DNA from 2 places in the Mycoplasma sp. P36-A1 genome. Region 2 is predicted to be linked to the other one. Evidence: a T-box and tRNA genes for the amino acid it is inferred to sense, from the RefSeq annotation. Region 2 holds a T-box; the other holds one or more tRNA genes.
The links. A T-box is a leader RNA that pairs with one kind of tRNA and senses whether it is charged. The one in region 2 lies ahead of metG (methionine--tRNA ligase), so its partner is inferred to be a tRNA-Met.

Region 1: it has a tRNA-Met gene. The T-box ahead of metG (methionine--tRNA ligase) is inferred to sense a tRNA for this amino acid. The anticodon was not compared.

What each region holds. Positions count from the first base shown of each region.
Region 1 is NZ_CP168083.1:1,337,565-1,347,614, reverse strand. Features, by position in the region: gene truA (tRNA pseudouridine(38-40) synthase TruA) at 1-636, shown strand, start outside; gene ACD762_RS06565 (leucine-rich repeat domain-containing protein) at 647-2,350, shown strand; tRNA gene ACD762_RS06560 (tRNA-Pro) at 2,626-2,702, shown strand; tRNA gene ACD762_RS06555 (tRNA-Ala) at 2,719-2,794, shown strand; tRNA gene ACD762_RS06550 (tRNA-Met) at 2,814-2,890, shown strand; tRNA gene ACD762_RS06545 (tRNA-Ile) at 2,914-2,990, shown strand; tRNA gene ACD762_RS06540 (tRNA-Ser) at 3,004-3,096, shown strand; tRNA gene ACD762_RS06535 (tRNA-Met) at 3,130-3,206, shown strand; tRNA gene ACD762_RS06530 (tRNA-Asp) at 3,209-3,284, shown strand; tRNA gene ACD762_RS06525 (tRNA-Phe) at 3,287-3,362, shown strand; tRNA gene ACD762_RS06520 (tRNA-Arg) at 4,069-4,145, shown strand; tRNA gene ACD762_RS06515 (tRNA-Pro) at 4,169-4,245, shown strand; tRNA gene ACD762_RS06510 (tRNA-Ala) at 4,253-4,328, shown strand; tRNA gene ACD762_RS06505 (tRNA-Met) at 4,349-4,425, shown strand; tRNA gene ACD762_RS06500 (tRNA-Ser) at 4,436-4,528, shown strand; tRNA gene ACD762_RS06495 (tRNA-Met) at 4,563-4,639, shown strand; tRNA gene ACD762_RS06490 (tRNA-Asp) at 4,642-4,717, shown strand; tRNA gene ACD762_RS06485 (tRNA-Phe) at 4,720-4,795, shown strand; gene ACD762_RS06480 (ZIP family metal transporter) at 4,946-5,752, shown strand; gene zupT (zinc transporter ZupT) at 5,771-6,646, shown strand; gene ACD762_RS06470 (hypothetical protein) at 6,954-7,499, shown strand; gene ACD762_RS06465 (cation:proton antiporter) at 7,531-8,703, shown strand; gene ACD762_RS06460 (ornithine cyclodeaminase family protein) at 8,785-9,780, shown strand.
Region 2 is NZ_CP168083.1:210,919-220,968, reverse strand. Features, by position in the region: gene ACD762_RS01065 (immunoglobulin-like domain-containing protein) at 1-3,184, opposite strand, end outside; gene ACD762_RS01060 (S41 family peptidase) at 3,746-5,140, opposite strand; gene metG (methionine--tRNA ligase) at 5,140-6,723, opposite strand; T-box leader at 6,764-7,001, opposite strand; gene ACD762_RS01050 (alpha/beta fold hydrolase) at 7,646-8,530, opposite strand; gene ACD762_RS01045 (hypothetical protein) at 8,630-9,565, shown strand; gene ACD762_RS01040 (alpha/beta hydrolase) at 9,943-10,050, opposite strand, start outside.

The DNA.
Region 1 (10,050 bases), 840 kb from region 2:
AAAGCTATAACAAGACTTAATTCACAAGAAAAGGTAAAGTTAATAGCTTCAGGTAGAACTGATGCCAAAGTCCACGCTAAAGGACAAGTAGTAACCTTTAAATCAACTAAAGAATTTGAGAAGCAATACTTTCTTTTTTCAATAAATAGATTGTTACCAGATGATATCTATGCAAAAGATTTTGAGATTGTAGCTAATGAATTCCATCCAAGATTTAATGCAAAAGCAAAACACTATCAATACAAAATAAATACTAAAGAATATAATGTATTTAAAAAAAATTATGAATTACAATATTGTAAACCAATAAATATATTAAAAATGATTGAGGCATCTAAACATCTAATAGGAAAAAAAGACTTTAGAACCTTTTCAAGTGCAACAATTAACCAAAATAGTATTAAAGAAATACATGAAATAAGATTTAAAGAAGAATCAGGGATATTAATAATCGATTTTTATGGAACAGGTTTTTTAAGATACATGATTAGGAAGTTAGTAAGCATATTATTAGATGTAGCACAAGAGAATAAAAGCATAGAAGAAATGCTAAAACTATTAAATAAAAAACAAATAAGCGCCTACTCTAAAATAGCGCCAGGTTGTGGATTGTATTTGATAGAAGTAAGTTACTAGGAGGGAAAAAATGAAGGGTAAAAAAGTGATTAAAAAGAAAGTATTAACTATTGCTTTAACAGCAATAGCATTATTGAATGTAAAAAGTATTAATGCAGCAACCTTTAAAGCGACATTTCCAACAAATGAAAACTTTGCATCTTGTGTAGCTAAAAACTTGGAAAAAGACCTAAGTGATGAAGTAAAAAATAGTGAAATAGAAAACTTAAAAATATTAAACTGTAGTTCAGCTTCAATTACAAATATAGCTGACATTACCAAATTACCTGCATTAGAAGAAGTAAACTTTTCAAACAATAATATCAAAAATGTTGGAGCAATGGGATATTTAAATAAACTGCATACAATAAATTTAACAAATAATAGAAATATTAATAACCTTAATTCATTGTACTATGTAAGCTCATTAACAAACTTAAATGTTAGAGGAACAAGAGATGAAAATTTAAACATCTTAAGTGAATTCACCAATTTAGAGGCTTTAGATATAAGCAATAATAAACTAGATAATCTTGACTTTATTTTGCGATTATCTAAGTTAAAAGAATTGAATATATCAGATAATGATTTAACAACAATTTCTAGTTTAACTAATTTTACTAAACTAGTAGTATTAGAAGCAGATAACAATAAATTAGTTAAAATAAATAATTTACCAAAAAATATTATCAATTTAAATCTTGCATCAAATAAAATAACAACAGTATTAAACTTAAAAGATTTTCAAAAATTATCATACTTAGATTTAGCTAACAATCAATTGAAAAATATCGATTTTTTAACAGATCAATCTAATATAAGATATCTAGATATCTCAAATAACAATATTACAAGTGCAGTGCCTTTGAATACAATGAACAACTTGCAAGTTCTAACATTAGATTATAACAAAATAAAAGACAGTAATGAACTGAATACCAAAGTAAGAGAATTATATGATAGGAATGCACAAACACAGCCAGAAAGCTCTGAAAACAGCGATGGTGACAAAACAGTGAGTGAATCAGAGAGCCACTGGTACAATATTTTATTAGAAAATAAGATTCCACTAGCAATAGTAGTTTCATTAATAGTAATTGCTATAATTTTTAGTGCAGTAAGAAAGAAAAAGAATAGCAAATATGAAATGTATGAAAGTGATATAGAACCTTCAGTACAACCAGAAGAAAATACCGAAACTAAAAAAATAAATTTTGATGATGAAAATGAAAAAAGTAAATACGAAAAAGAATTAGAAGATAGAGTAAATGCTAACTCACTTGAAAATATTGAAAACAACAATATTATTACAAGTACAAAACCAGTAGATACTCAAGAAGAAAAAAGTGATGCAAGTGTAGATGATTTACCATTAGTTATGGATAAAAAAATGAGTGAAGATTATGCAGATGGAGCATTTAGTCATCCTGCATTAACAATAATAAAACCATTAAAAGTAAAAGAAGAAGAAACACAAATAGAAGAGTTAGAAAATACCAATTTTGATATCAAAACAGTAGTAGAAGAAATTAAGAAAATAAAAAAAGAAGAAAAGAATAACGAATCTAAAAGTGATGATAAAGAATTAGCAGATACAAGTGAACATTTAATGAGTAACATTAATAATAAACTAGAAGAAAATGAAAAAGCAGCTCAAACAAAAAATACTACTTCATATGAAGATAATGACTTAGGAAAATTGTTAGAAGGATTAGATTCAAAAAATAAAGAATAACACATAAATAATGAAGCTATTTTTATAGCTTCATTTATATTTTAATCAATATATAAACATAAAAATATTTAATAGAAGCTGTATAAAACACCTAATATATCAATAATTTTAAGTTTTATCATAAATATTGTTGACATGAAAAAACTATCGTGTATAATAGAGTTTGTTGGTTGCAATAACAAAAAATTAATCAAAAAAATATCTTTAAAAAGTATTGATTTTTAATTAAAAAATATGTTATAATTTCTAAGCAAGTTAATTAAAATCTTAATTAACGGGAAGTAGCACAGCTTGGTAGTGCACCTGGTTTGGGACCAGGGGGTCGCAGGTTCGAATCCTGTCTTCCCGACCATTTTTAAAAATAACATGGGGCCTTAGCTCAGCTGGGAGAGCACCTGCCTTGCACGCAGGGGGTCAGCGGTTCGATCCCGCTAGGCTCCACCATTAATATTATTAGAAACACGGCGGGGTAGCTTAGTTGGCTAGAGCGTTCGGTTCATACCCGAAAGGTCGGGGGTTCAAGTCCCTCTCCCGCTACCAATTTTTAAATTAAATAAATTGATGGACCTATAGCTCAGTTGGTTAGAGCTACTGGCTCATAACCGGTAGGTCGCAGGTTCGAGTCCTGCTAGGTCCACCATCATTTTAAATCCGGAGGAATACCCAAGCCTGGCTGAAGGGATCGGTCTTGAAAACCGACAGGGCTGTTAAAGGTCGCGGGGGTTCGAATCCCTCTTCCTCCGCCATTTAATTTAAAAGAAAAACAGAATAAAAGACATCGCGGGGTGGAGCAGTTCGGTAGCTCGTCGGGCTCATAATCCGAAGGTCGCAGGTTCAAATCCTGTCCCCGCAACCAATGGTCCAGTGGTGTAGTGGTTAACATGCCGCTCTGTCACAGCGGAGATCGCGGGTTCGAGTCCCGTCTGGACCGCCATTGGCTTCGTAGCTCAGTCGGTAGAGCAGAGGATTGAAAATCCTCGTGTCGGCGGTTCGATTCCGTCCGAAGCCACCATTATAAAAACTAAAGCCTATTAAAGGCTTTTTTTGGTTTGTAAATAAAATTGAATTGCACATAATGTTAATAAAAAGTAAAAAGACATTGTCCTTATTATAATAACCAATAAATTCTTCAACAAACATTAAATTACAAATTAAGACATGGACAAATATTGACTATACTGTTAATATTGTTTTTTAAGTTTTAATAACCATCTATAAAAAAGTGATTTGATAAGCATAAAAGATAAATATATAAACAGCGCAATTCTATATATTATAAATAATTTAATTTAAAATATAAAATCAAAAGTTTAGTTTGAAACAACAGTAAAATCAGTTACTATGCTATCGATACTAAAAATTGAATAAGAGTCATTTTAATACTATTTAAAATAATAATACAAAGTATGTTAAAAATGTTAATTATTGAGTTGTATGAAAAAGATAACTTATTAATGTCGAGAAATTAATCAATATAAATCACTTAATTATATGATACATACCAATTTTTAATAGTAATATTAGTCAAAGTTTATAAGAATATTTAATTGAATTATATACTTACACTCATAAAATAATACTATTATAATCGATAATAATTATATACCATTAATTAACACCGTTATAACAAAAAACTATTCGATTTGTAACATTAATAATTGCAAACAGTATTTTACTATGCTATAATATATTAGTCTTAAGTTACAGAACAAATAAATGCGCCAGTAGCTCAACTGGATAGAGTGCCTGACTACGGATCAGGAGGTTGTGGGTTCGATTCCTGCCTGGCGCGCCATTTTTAAATAACATAAGATATGTCGGGAAGTAGCACAGCTTGGTAGTGCACCTGGTTTGGGACCAGGGGGTCGCAGGTTCGAATCCTGTCTTCCCGACCATTTAAATGGGGCCTTAGCTCAGATGGGAGAGCACCTGCCTTGCACGCAGGGGGTCAGCGGTTCGATCCCGCTAGGCTCCACCATTTAATAAAATACAAGAGTTGGCGGGGTAGCTTAGTTGGCTAGAGCGTTCGGTTCATACCCGAAAGGTCGGGGGTTCAAGTCCCTCTCCCGCTACCAATTTTAATACGGAGGAATACCCAAGCCTGGCTGAAGGGATCGGTCTTGAAAACCGACAGGGCTGTTAAAGGTCGCGGGGGTTCGAATCCCTCTTCCTCCGCCATTAAGTTTTATTAAAAAATTGAATATTTATACATCGCGGGGTGGAGCAGTTCGGTAGCTCGTCGGGCTCATAATCCGAAGGTCGCAGGTTCAAATCCTGTCCCCGCAACCAATGGTCCAGTGGTGTAGTGGTTAACATGCCGCTCTGTCACAGCGGAGATCGCGGGTTCGAGTCCCGTCTGGACCGCCATTGGCTTCGTAGCTCAGTCGGTAGAGCAGAGGATTGAAAATCCTCGTGTCGGCGGTTCGATTCCGTCCGAAGCCACCATGTAACAAATGACATCTCTTAGAGATGTTTTTTTATTTTTATGATAAAGTTTCATCTTACTTGTATAAAAGATGTCATTTTAATAAAATAATAGTAGTATTTCCATATAGTCTAGGTTATAATTATTATAAATAAGATTGAGGTGATTTAATGAGTAATGAAATATATGGTTTAATTTATTCAACATTAGCAGGTTGTGCAATGATCGTTGGAGCATTGTTCAGTTTACTATTTAAAGATAAATTAAAAAGCTATACGCATTTATCTTTAGGATTTAGTGCGGGAATAATGATTTATGCAAGTTTAATGGAAGTCTTACCACATGGTATAGAACACCTAAGTGATTCATTAGGATCATCATTTGGTGGAGTTATGGCTATGTTTGCCTTGCTTTGTGGTGTAATCATAGCACACTTACTTGATAGATATTTACCACATTCACATGAACATGCTCATATAAATAGTAATAACGAAAATGATGATAATTCACATATTTTACGATTAGGAGTTATAACAGCAGTTACAATTGCAGTCCATAATTTATTAGAGGGTTCAGCTGTTTATTTATCGTTTATTAGTGAATTTGATACTGGAATTGCTTTAATGATGAGTGTTGCTATACATAATTTTCCAGTAGGAATAGCTATTGCTTTACCAATATACTATGCAAGTAAAAAGCCACTAAAGGCTTTAGGCATAACTACACTGTCTGCATTAGCAACAGGTCTAGGAGCAGTGTTAACACATGTTTTTCTAAAACCATATTTAACTGATAATATATTAGGATTTATCTTTGCTTTAGTCAGTGGGATGATGATATATATTGCATTTGATGAACTATTACCAACAGCAAACAAATATGGTGATAGACATAAAGTTGTATATGGAGTAATAGCAGGAATGATAGTAATGGGTTTAGCTTTAGTACTCTTTAGTCATGGAGTGCATAATCATTAGAAAAAAGGGGGAGATTAAATGTTTGAAACTCATGTAGTTATACAAGCATTTTTAATGACAATGTTTGCCGGTTTAGCAACCGGTATTGGCTCATTAATAGCATTAAGAGCTAAAACTACTAACATGAAGTTTTTAGCTGCATCTTTAGGTTTTTCTGCAGGTGTAATGGTTTATGTATCATTTGTTGAGATATTACCAGAAGGTGTTAAAAATTTAGTAGAATTTTTTGATGGTAAACAAGGTGAGTTATTTGGAGTTTTAGCCTTTTTTGGCGGTATTGCCATAGCAGCTTTAATAGATTTTCTAGTTCCAAATGAAACAAACCCACATGAGCTTGTAAGTCCACAAGAATATGAAATGTATCAAAGTAGTAGTAATGCACAAATGAGTGCCCAAGAAATTGAAAAAGCCATTGGAGCGCATTGTGCTATAAACACAAAAGAAAAGAAGTTGATGAGAGTAGGGATGATGTCAGCAATTGCCATAGCAATTCATAATTTTCCTGAAGGTATTGCAACCTTTGTTGCAGGACTATCAGATCCTCAACTTGGTATAAGTATTGCCATAGCAGTAGCAATCCATAATATACCAGAAGGAATAGCAGCTTCAGTACCAATTTATTATGCTACAAAAGATAAAAAGAAAGCATTTAAATTTTCATTTTTATCAGGTCTTGCTGAACCAGTAGGTGCAATCATAGCATACTTTTTATTAATGCCATTTTTAAATGATGGACTACTTGGAGTAGTATTTTGTGTGATAGCAGGAATAATGGTTTATATTAGTATTGATGAATTACTGCCAGCTGCACATGAATATGGAGACCACCATTTAATTATTTATGGATTTATTGCTGGAATGGCAATAATGGCTCTTAGTTTAGTTTTAATTTAATATTAATAGCATATAGTTTGCCATATGTAAACGAGATGTGTCATAATAGTGTAGTACAAATATTATTAATATTATTTTGGAGATGAATAAATGAAAAGTGAAGTTTATATTATAATTGATGAGTTATGTGTAAAGTTATATTTTGCAAACTTGAAAGCTAATTATATTTTTTCTTAAAAACAGAATATAATGATTTAAACTAGAAATAATACAAATTAGTATATTTCTAGTTTTCTATTTATTATAGTTTAAAAATATTATTAATTTTGTTAAAATAGAAATGTAGTAGAATGAGGGAGAATAAATTATGAAACTAAAAAGAAATTTTGCTTTTTTAATACTAATAACAATATTTTTAATAACAATAAATTCAATTTTAAGTTATACATTTCATGTAGCACTAATTGATAATGTAAGTGTATATGATAAAGTAAATATATATATAACTAATATCTCATTGATGACAAACGGTGGAATAATGTATATCTATAATTTTCCATTTATCTTTTCATCAATTAGTTTTGTAGTTTTAATGGCAGCGATACTATTTTTTGAAAAAACTGATGATACAAAGTATCGTTATATGAAAATAAGTGTAGTTTTAAGCTTTGTGATTTTATTTTTCTATAACCAATATTTTATGGATCAAATAGGTTTTTATTTGAATTCACATAGTATGATAAATAATCAAGTAATGTTTTTATTATTTAACTTTATTACATATAATGGTGAAAGCATAACTGTCTTAGGTGTATCTTTAATAAGTGCTATATTATATATAGTAATATTGACTGCATACCAATTTGATTTAAAGAAAGATAAAAAAATAAGATTTCTACAAAACCTAAAATAGGTTTTGTTTTAATATACAAAGGAGTAATCAAATGTTTTTTGAAAGCATCGCAATAATGATAATAGTAGGTTTAGTATTTGCAAAATTAAGTCAGAAAATAAAATTACCAGGTATTTTTGGAATGATAATAGCAGGTATGTTAATTGGGCCATTTAGCTTAAATCTAATAGATAAACAAGTACTAGATCTCTCAGATGAGATAAAAAAAATTGCTTTAATAATCCTATTACTACAAGCTGGGATTTCACTTAAGATAAAAGATATTTATAAAGTCAAAAAAGCTGCGACACTAATGTCCTTTATACCATCAATATTAGAAATAATAATTGTAAGTCTATCTACATCCTTTATCTTTAATATAAGCATCATTCAAGGATTTCTATGTGGTTGTATTGTTGCAGCATCATCGCCTGCTGTAATTGTACCTAAAATGCTTCAAATAAAAAAAGAGGGCTTAAACAACAAAGGAATAAGTGAAACATTAATATGTGCGACTTCAATAGAAGGTATTTATATTGTTTTGTTATTTGGAATACTAATACAAGCAAATCAGGCTAATAACTTTGAAATAACAAGTATTATAAACATACTAATCGCCTTAATACTTGGTTTAATTTTAGGTTTAATAATAACATATACCTATAAACTGACAACTAAAATATTTAGTTTTTCTAGTATTCAAAAAGTTATCTTAATTATTGCATTGTCATTTGTTGCTATTGGAATAGAAGTAATATTTAGTGATAAAATAAATATAAGTGGCATGTTTGCAGTAGCAATTTTATCATTGTTAATAAGTGGTGAAACCGAATTACAAACCGCAAAGATTCAAGAGTCATTTGCAAATATTTGGGTCTTTGTACAAGTAATACTATTTGTCTTTGTAGGAGCTTCAATAAGTGCATCAAGTCTAATAAAATATGGTATATTTCCATTAATAATAATTTTACTAGGATTATTCATGCGCATTGTAGGAGTGTATATTAGTGAATATAAAGGTAACTTGAATAAAAAAGAAAAACTATTTATTGCAGGTGCCTTTACACCTAAAGCTACAGTACAAGCAGCAATAGCATCTACACCATTAGCATTAGGAATAAGCTCAGGAGAATTACTACAGACAATTGGATTATTATCCATTCTAGTTGCAGCACCAATAGGAGCTGTTTGGATTGATAAAACAAAAGATAAATTATTAGCTTAGAAAAATAGTTAATTAAAGGCTATTTCTTTTAATATGTGATAAAATAAATTTAAGTCAAAAAAAACAAAGGGGGGCATCATAATGCTTTATTTAAACAAACAAACAGTAACCGATTTAATAGATATAAAAGATTCTGTTGCATTAATTGAAGATTTAATGGTGAAGTATGAAGAAGGTAATTACTTAATGCCAAATAGATTAAGAATTACTAGACAAGACCATAATTACTTGTATATGCCATATTTTTCAGATGAGGTAAAAGGATCTAAAATTCAAACTATCTTCCCATCTAATAGAGAACATCAACAGCCTGCAATACAAGGAGTAGTTTTACTAAATAATAGTGAAAGTGGAAAAATAGAATGTATCCTTGATGGAAGTATATTAACATCAATGAGAACAGCTGCAGTAGCTGCTGCTGGTATAAAATATACAACACCAGAAACAGTTGAAAGTCTAGGAATAATTGGAGCAGGTATTCAATCATTTTATCAAGTTATCTTTGCAGTAGTTATGAGACCAAATATTTCAAAAATATACATTTACGACTTATCAGATGAAGCTTCATACATATTAAAACAAAAATTAATAAAAATTGCTGATGATTATGCAAGTGTTGCGAAACTAAAAGATATGGAATTTATCTTATGTGATAGTTCAACTGATGTAGTAAAACAAAGTGAATTAATAATAACAGCAACTTATTCTCAAACACCAGTCATTCCAAATGACCCTGCATTATTTGAAGGTAAATACTTTGTAGGTATTGGTTCTTATCGTCCAGATATGAGAGAATATCCAGATGCTTTATTCACACATCTAAAAAATGCATATACAGATGTTTATTATGCTAGAGAAGAAAGTGGAGATTTAATTGATCCAGTAGACAATGGAATTTTCCCAGCAAATAATATATATACTTTAGGAAATGTTATAAATGGAGTAGTAAAACCAATAAATACTAGAAGAACAACATTCTTTAAAGTAGTTGGTATGGCAATGTTTGATGTAGAGTTAGCAAATATGTTATATAAAATAGCAATAGAAAAAAACAGAGGACAAGAAATGATAGAGTAGTATAAATATTTATTATTTATATATAGAAAAGATATAAGATAAATCAATATAAATCTATTGAATTAACATAAGTATTGGAATATACTTTAAATAGGGAATTATAAAAATTCTCTCTTGTCTAATATATTTTTTAAAACAGTGATTGTAGCACTGTTTTTTAAAACTTCAATATCAAATAGGATAGAAGTTTATTATTTGATGCATGATTTACTCAGGATATAACAATAAATGTTATATCCTTTTTTTAAGGCTCTTTGTCAAATAGGGTGG
Region 2 (10,050 bases):
GTACATTTGTATCTATTTTATTGCTCATCTTAGCTGGAATTTCACCATCTTCTTGGTCTTTTGCATTTACTTCATTTAATGTCTCACCTTTATTTATTTCAATATATTTAGGTATTGTAAATTGTGGCATTGCATTATCTTCTACTTTTACATTAGTTATTAAAGTAGTTGTCGGTTCTTTTTCAACAGATATATTTAATGGATATTCTTTTACTTCATTGCTTAAACTAGTGGCATCTACTACTGTTTTCTCATTTAATATACTACCTGTTTTCTTATCATATACTTTAGCTTCTGTATTATTAAGTATATCTTGTTCATTCCAATTAGCCTTATTTTTTGTTGTTGTTTTGTTTGCTGTTAGTATGTAATCATTTCCAACTTCTAGATTAGTATCTTTAACTACTACTACTTTTGTAACACTTACTTTATTTGTATCAGTATCTGTTACTTCATAGTTTAATTTATATACACCAGCTTTTGTAGTATCTACTTGACTCTTTACATTGTCTTCACTAACTTTTATGGCACCATCTTCTTTATCAGTTATTTCTACATCAGCAAGAGGATCAAATTTATCATTTAGATTCACTTCTTGATATAAAGCTGTTTTTATTTCTGGTAAAGTACCTATATCTATGTTAATAATAATACTTATCTTAGTAGTTTTATCTTTAGTTACTAAAGCTTCTATTTCGTATTTATTTTCTTTTTGATTAAATCCTTTAAGATTTATTTCTAATGGTGTTGTTTCCACTACACCTGTTTGCTTATTATATACTTGAATATTGGCATTTTTAATTATCATGTCATTTTCAATGTCTGAATCTCTAGCAAGTATTGTGAAATCATTTGCACTTATAATATATTCATTTCCTATGCTAATTGTATTATCTTTTACAACTATTACTTGATTAGCACTTACTTTGTTTCCATCACTATCAGTTGCAGAGTATATTACTGGATACACTCCAACTTTTGTTGTATCGATTGTTGTATCTATTTTTGCATTTATTTCTTTATCTTCATTATCTATAGCCTTTATTTTTGGTAGTTTATCATTTACATTTAATTGTAAAAATTTATCTAATTCTAAATATGGTGACTTTTTTTGATCTATTGTTACATAAACAGTTGTTTTAATTTTAGGGTTATCTTTTAAAGATACATCTACTGAATAAGTCTTTTCTTCTTCTTTAAGATTTGTTCTATCTACTACAAATTCTTTTGATAATACTTCTGCAGTATTTTTATTATATACTTTAATATCAATGTTTTTTAGTATGTCTTTATCGCTACTTTTAGCAATACTTGTTGTAATGTTAGGGTTGTTTACTACATAGATTTCATCATTATCTATAATAATTGAATCATCTTTTACTACTACGACTTGTGTTGCAAAGCCTTTGTTTTGATCTTTATCTAGCACTTCATAATCTAGTTTATAAACTCCTGCTATTGTAGTGTTCACAGTTCCGATAACAACTACATCATTAACATTCAATGAACCATCTTCTTGATCATCTACTTGAACATTTTCTAAAGGATTAAATTTACTTCCAATAGTTATTTCAGTGTATTCAGCAACTTTTATTGTTGGTGGATTTTTAGGATCTACTGTAATATTAAATTTTATTTGACTAGTTTTATCATTCTCTACATAAGCATTAACTTCATACTTTCCTGCTATTGCAGCATAATCATTAATATTTATGCCTACTTTTTCTTTACTTATCGTTCCATCAAGTTTATTAAATACTTGAATGTTAGCACTTTTAATTATCGCATCAATATCAGTATTAACATCATTTATATCAACAGTATAATCATTAGCCTTTATAATATAATTATTCCCTGAATTAATTTCATTATTTTTAACAACTGCTATTTGATTAGCCTCTACTTCATTACCATCTTTATCACTAGCTTTGTATACTAAATTATAGATTCCAGGTTTATTAATATCAATATCATTTGCTAAGTCTGCTTTTATATCTCCATCTTCTTGATCTTGAGCATAAACATCTTTAAGTGTTTCTCCCATATTAATCTCTAAGAATCTTGATACATTTAGTTTAGGACTTTGTTTATTACTAACAATCATGTTTATCGTTGTTTTAGTTGTAGCTTCTTTATTTAATGATATTTCTATTCCATATGTTCCATTATTCATAGATAAATTATTAGTATTTATACTTAAATCTGCATCTGTTATGTTACCTGTTTTTTTATCATAGACTTTAATTTTTGCTTTATCTATTATTTCTTCATTTGTGGGTAAAGTATCACTGTTATTCATGTTAAATGAATAGGCACTTAATACAAAGTTTTCGCCTTCAATTATAGAATCATCTTTTACTAAGACAACTCTATTTACTGTAACTGTATTACTATCTTTATCTGTATAACTATATTCTAAAGGATACAATCCTGCTTGTTCTGTGTTTACACTGCCTTTTATAGTTGGCTTTAATGAATCTAGAGTATATTCATCTTCTTCATCTTTTACTACTACATCTTTTAATGTATCAAAACTTTCATGTATATTTATTTTAGTATATTCTTCTAAAGTAAGCTTTGGTAATTCGCCTTTATCTGTTGTTACTTTTACTTTATTTGAAATACTTCTATCTCTAGATGTAGTAAATGTTATATATGAATCTCCATATACATCTTTATATTCTTTTCTATCAACACTAAGCGTATTTTCAATTATTTTACCTGTCTTATTTTCAAAAACTGTTGCTTTGGCATTTCTTACAATACTAGTATTACTTTGTTTAAACATACTCTTAGCTTGAGTATAACTTTTTGCATATATAGAATAATCTTTTCCCATTACTAATTCACTACTTGTAATAGTTAATAATTGTTCTGCAATTACTTGATTACCATCTTTATCAATGGCATAGTAAACTATTGGAATAATATTTGCGACACTAGTATCTATATTATTTGTAAGTTTAGCTTCTATATCTCCATCTTCTTTATCTTTAGCTTTGTATACTGGTAAGCTATCATTAACCTTAATTGTTAAAGTTTTAGGAATTGTTAATACTGGTTTTTCTTTACTTATTTCTGTTGTATTTACTGCTAATATTTTAGTCCCTATATTATTTCTTAGTATTACTAAAATAGCTATTATGCTTATACATAAGATATATTTTACTTTTATTATTTTCATACTGTTCTCCCATCTTCTATATGTACTGTATTTATCAAATATAAGTTTAATTGTATACAATTAGTATACTTTTGATTTATATATTTATAAATATAACAATTAAAAAATGATAAAACAATAGTATAAATACAACTAGTATTTATTAATTATTCTCATTAATTATGCTAATTTGTATAATTAATTTTATTTTGGAATTAATATGATATCTTTTATTATTAATATATTAATTATGTGATTATTAATCTTTTTTATCTTTAATAAATTTGAGTAATAAGCGACTTTTAATAGCTAAAAAGATTAAAGTTATTTTAGTATTTATAATTTGTTATTAAGAATTTCATATTAACTTTCTAACAATCTTTTTATTATAAAACGAACTTTAATAGATTTTATTAATTTAGGGTTTTTATTTAAAGAAATACTTATAAATATAATAGCTTTTATAAAACCTTATGGTATAAAGGCTATTTTTTGGGTTAATTAACACTTTATCTGTATAAAAAAAAGACTTTTATTCATCAAAGTATTATATGTACTTTTTATGAACTAAGTCTTGTTTTTTTATTTTATTACTTCTTGTAGTACTTTATCATTAGCTATATCATTTATTTCTACAAAGATAGTTTCTACTATTTTAGCTTGCACTACTATACTTAAATCCTTTTCTTTGCTTAAATTATATTTATTTTTTAATTTCTCAACAGCTTTTTTTGTATCATTTGAATAATAGCCATCTTCTCTTTTACAATCATATCCTAAAGCTTTTAATGCTTTTTGATATGAAATAAGATTTCCATTTACAGTATCATTTTTTAAATCTTTTTCAAAGCTATATGAATAATTTGTTGCTTCAAATACGGCACCTTTAGATACTTTATTTGTCGGCTCTATTCCTTTTTTATTTATAGAGTTTCCTTTGGGTGTAAGCCATTCAGCACTTGTATATTTCAAATATGCCTTATCTGAATATTCAAAGAAATTCTGCATTATTCCTTTTCCAAATGTTGTTTCTCCATAAATAGGTATATTAAGATTTTCGTTCATTGCTGCAGTAAATGCTTCTGCAGCACTTGCGGTATTATTATTTACTAATAATAATATTTTATCGTTTTCATAATAGGCCTTTTCTGTTGTTTTATATTCAAGTATTTCATTATTTTTATCTTTTGTTTTTAAGATTACTTGATCTTTTTTCAAAAACAAGTCAGCTGTTCGTTCTAATGCATCTAAATAGCCACCTGGATTATTTCTTAAATCTAAAATCAATGTTTTTACATTTTTTGCTTTTAAATAGTCTAGGGCTTTTTTTACTTCTACATCAGTAGTTTTTGAAAACTCATCTATTTTTATATAGCCTTTTTTATTTATTACACTATATTGAACACTTGTATCTAATTCAGCTCTAACAGGACTAACTTTAATCTCTTTATTTGATCTTTTTAATGTAATTTCTACTTTAGTACCCGCTTGACCAACTACTAGTGCTTTAATATCTTCACTTTTCATCTTGCTTATATCTTTGTTGTCTATTTTTTCTATAACATCACCAACTTTTATCTTTGCTTTTGAAGCTGGTGAATTAGGATATACTTTTGTAACTAAAGGATATTGACCTGCAGTAAAATATTGAATACCTATACCAACATAGGCTGAGTCCATATTTTCAAAATATTCTTCACTTTGATCACTTTCAATATATTGAGAGTAGTGATCATTATCACTATTTGAATTAGTCATTGCATTTGTTGCAGCTTCTAAGACTTCTTTCTCTCCTTGAAAGTAGTACCAATTTTCTTTTAGAATATTATAATTTTCAATAAATCTTGATAAATATTTATCGTTTGTTTTACTTGAAATTAGTACTGTAGGATTGCTTGCAAATTTAACTAAAAGAATACTATAGATTATTACTACTAATACTATTATTGTAATCTTTTTGTTTTTATTCATTTTCATTATTTCATTCCATTACTTAGGTATTCAACCTCTTTAGCTACATCTAGTCTTTGAAAGATTGGATCTAGTTTTGTAACTGTTATTTCATCGGTAATATCAAATTCATATACACTTTCATAACTTCTATTATCTTCTGTAATATTTAATTGATCTAGAATACTTTGACTTCCATCTAATAAGAATGGTTTTAATAATATTCCTACTTGTCTTAATCCTAATGATAAATTAAGTAGTACTGTTTTTAGTTCATCTTTCTTTGCTTCATCTTTTGCTAAAACCCATGGTTGTGTTTCATCAATATATTTATTTAAAGCAGATACATAATCAAATACTACATGTGATGCTTTATCTACATGATATCTATCCATGTGTTGTTCATATTCTTTGATAGTTTCACTTGCTAGTTGTTTTAGTTTTTCATCATATGGTGTACTCATATCTGTTCTTAAAACACTGCCATCAAAGTATTTTTCTATCATTGAAACAGTTCTGTTTAATAGATTTCCTAAGTTATTAGCTAAATCTGTATTTACACAGCTTACAAATAATTCTGGTGTATATGTTCCATCTTGTCCTAAGACTACTTGAGATAAACAATAATGTCTTAAAGCATCTATACCATATCTTTCAGTTAAAGTTTGTGGTGCTACTACATTACCTTTAGATTTAGACATTTTTCCATCTTTCATTATAAGCCATCCATGAGCATATACTTTATCTGGAAGTCTTAAGCCTAATGCCATCAACATTATTGGCCAATAAATGGTATGGAATCTTACAATTTCTTTACCAACAATTTGTAGTATTTCAGTATCTTGTGACCAGTATTTTTCCATTAATGAATCATCTTCACTTAAATAGCCTAATGCTGTAATATAGTTTGCAAGTGCATCTATCCAAACATATATTACATGACTTGGATCTTCTAAGACTGGAATTCCCCAATCAAAAGATGTTCTTGTTACTGATAAATCTTCTAAACCTGGTTCAATAAAGTTTCTTAGCATTTCTGTTTTTCTAGTTTCTGGTTCTATAAAATCTAGATGATTATCATAATATTCTACTAAACGATCTGCATATTTAGACATTTTAAAGAAATATGTTTCTTCTGTCTTATCTTCTACAGGTCTTCCACAATCAGGACAATTTCCATTTTCATCTAATTGTGCTTCTGTCCAAAACGATTCACAAGGAATACAATATTTACCTGAATATTCTCCTTTATAAATATCGCCTTGTTCTAAAAATATTGAAAAGATTTTTTGAACTGCTTCCATATGTCTTGATTCTGTAGTTCTAATAAAATCATCATTACTTATTCTTAAATCTTTCCATAACTGTTTAATACCAGCTACAATATTATTTGTATATTCTATTGGTGTTACATTTGATTCTTCAGCTTTTCTTTGTATCTTTTCTCCATGTTCATCAGTTCCAGTTAGAAAATGAACATCATAACCTCTTTCTCTTTTATAACGGCAAATACAATCTGAAATGATTGTTGTATAAGCATGTCCAATATGTAAATTATCACTTGGATAATATATTGGTGTTGTTAGATAAAACGTTTTTTTAGTTTCCATGTTATCAATACCTTTCTTTCTTATAAAAAAAGAGCACATCGCTAAGGACGAAATGCTCGTGTTACCACCTTAATTTATAGTTTATTTACTAAACTACCTCAATAAGTAAATAAAAATATCTACTTTGCCTTGTAATGTAGGCAACACAGCATAATTTACTTGATTTCAACTATCCAGCTCCAAGTCCATCTTCCTTATAATTATACATGATCTTTCTCAGCCTTTAGATCTCTCTGTAAATAATAAATTATAAGTACTCTACTTTTCATCGCATTTATTTATATAACTAATTTTATCAAATGGTTAAGAGCAAGTCAATTTATAATAATAAATGAATAAGTTATATTATATAATAAACACAAAAAAGAAGCTGCTAAGCAACTTCTAATTCGTATTTTTCAAAAATCCCTCAATTTTTAAAAACTCTCAATTTTAATTTACATTTAATCCCTCAATTAATTATAAATTTCTCATTTTAATTTTAAACTTTAAAAGAATAATATATCTTTTTTAAACAATTCCCTTTGTTATTATTAAAACATTCCCATTATTTTAATAAGTACATTCTCATTTTCGCATTTTTTCTAAAAACATTCCCACATATTTTTAGAAGTTTAAATTCAGTATTAAATTACTTAATACTTTTAAAGAACATCCCTCGTGTTGTTCTTGTATATATAATACCATATACACAAAATTATGCAATAGCTATTTTAATTATTTTTTAACATAAACTAACTATATACTCATTATTAGTAATGTGAATTTATCAATTATCTATTAATTAGTGAAATAAATATTAAATAAGGCTAAATACTTGAATAATTAGTGTTTTATATTAACACTTGAATAATTAACTATTATTTTAAAGTTAGTTTTATTAATATAAGGTTAATATAGTTAATTACTAAATACTTATGTCTTAATTGTGTCCTGAAGTTTCTTTTATAAAGTTAAGAATATCAACATAAACTTCAATATTGTCTTCTTCATTTAATATTTCATGTTTCATTCCATGATAAAAATGATACTCATTGTTAATATTATATTTATCCATTATATCTACTAATTCATAAAGTTGTTTTGTATTATCTGAAAAGGCATCATCTTTACCAGACATAAATAGATAATTACTTTTTTGCATGTTAGCTATGTTGTTTTCATCTATTGCTTTTACTGTTAATTTTAATAAATCATCAATTGCAGAGTTACTAAATGGTATCCCTGAGTCTTCATCTAATATATATTCATTAATATTATCACTATTATATGATATTCTTTCCTTTAAATCACCAAAGACTAGCTTATTTAATTTAGGACTAATTTTTTTAGAACCAAAGATTTTTTTATTTACTAATCCAATTGCTTTTGCACTTCTTATTAAATTAGATGAAGGATTTAAAGTACCTGTTAGGATTACTCCATTAAAACTGATCTTAGTTTCCATCATTAACACTCTTGTAATTAAAGAACCCATTGAATGACCTAAAACATATAGTGGCAACTTTGAATTATGTGAATATGCATATAAGCATACATCCTCTAAGTCATTTACTAACTTTTCATCACCATTACTTTCGGCAATTACGATTTTATCCTTATGTTTTCTTTCTGGACCATGTCCTTTATGATTATATCCATATACTTCAACCTTGCCATTATTTAAGAATTTAGCAAGTTCTTCATATCTATTAATATGTTCACTTGCACCATGGGCAATTATCAATACTGCTCTTGCATCACTAATGTGCCAATTATTAATTGTAATAGTTTCATTATCTCTATTTTTTATTTGTATATTTTTCATTTTTTTCACCTTTAAATTTCAATAATATTTGTGTTATTATAACATATTTGATACTATTATAAGTATATACACTTTTTTAAATCACATGGAGGTTTTTCTATGACTATTATACACATTATTGTTTGTCTTATTGTAATCATTTTATTATATTTAAATATGAAGTCTATGACAGCATCACTAAAACAAAAAAATTATTTCATGCAATATCATCTAGAAGAGAATGAGTTTATTTATAAAACTGCAATGTCATATAAGATGAAGCTGTTAAAAATAAACCGAATTAGCTTTCTTGTTTCGATAGTTGTAGCTATTATCATTTGTATTTTTAGTAAGTATTATTTAATACTTTTATCTTATGTTATTTTATTTTTAGGTGGTAACTTATTTATAAATCAATATATGATTACAAAATATGGAGAACAATTGAAAAGCATGAATACTCTAGATAGTAATCAAGATGAAAAATTTTCTAAATATGGTTTATTATATAATGATGATAATACAAACTCTTTATGGCATAAATATTTAAATAATCGATATGCTTTAAATAAGAATTATACTAATATCAAACAAATGATTGTCGTGTTTGTATTTTCAATACTTATTTTTGTAACTATAGCTGTAACATCAGATTTTAAGATTGGTTTCTTTAATCCTGATCGTCATGTACAAATAAGTACTGAAACAAATGAACCTGTTGAAAGTACTACTCAACCTTTAAATTCAAAACTTAAATACGAAATTACTAAAAACTATGTTGTTTTATCTTATGATGATAAAGTACATAAAGTTAAAAAAACTGATATTAGTAAAATTACTAAGTTAGATAAATTACCTGTAATTACTAGTAACATTGATGGATATCAAAATTCTGGTATAAACGTTGGTAACTTTAATTTACAAGCATATGCTAAGTCTACTCTTGTGCTTGATAGAAATCATCCACCTTATATTATGATTACTAAAAATGATAAAACTGCCGTATTTATAAATTATACAGATGATGACTTTTTCAATAAATTGAAAGAGAAATAGATCTAAGACTAAAATTAAAATAATATAATTTTCTATCATTAAATATGTGCTATTTTATATTAATCAAAATTAGACATTACAATTAAAGCAAAGATTTTCTAAATGAAAAAACTTGCTTAAAAGAAAGAACAATAAATCATTGAATAATTTATTTCATTAACTGTGATTAATTCTATTGCAGCAACAACAATGTTATAACATTTATTTCAAAATGATAATTGGCAAGTTAAATACATTCTTTCAAATTGTCTGATTATGATAGTAATTGATAACAAAATAAATAATACAAATTATCACTATTTATAACATTAAAAATACTCAAGAATGATTAATTTCATTCTTTTTTTGTCTAAAAAAAGGAATGCTATGCATTCCTTTTAATTAACATACTTATTTAAAAAATTATTGACTTTTTTCATATATTGATAGCTACCTAATACTGATTTTGCTTGTCCATGACCTGCTTTTTTTACTATTAGTTTTTC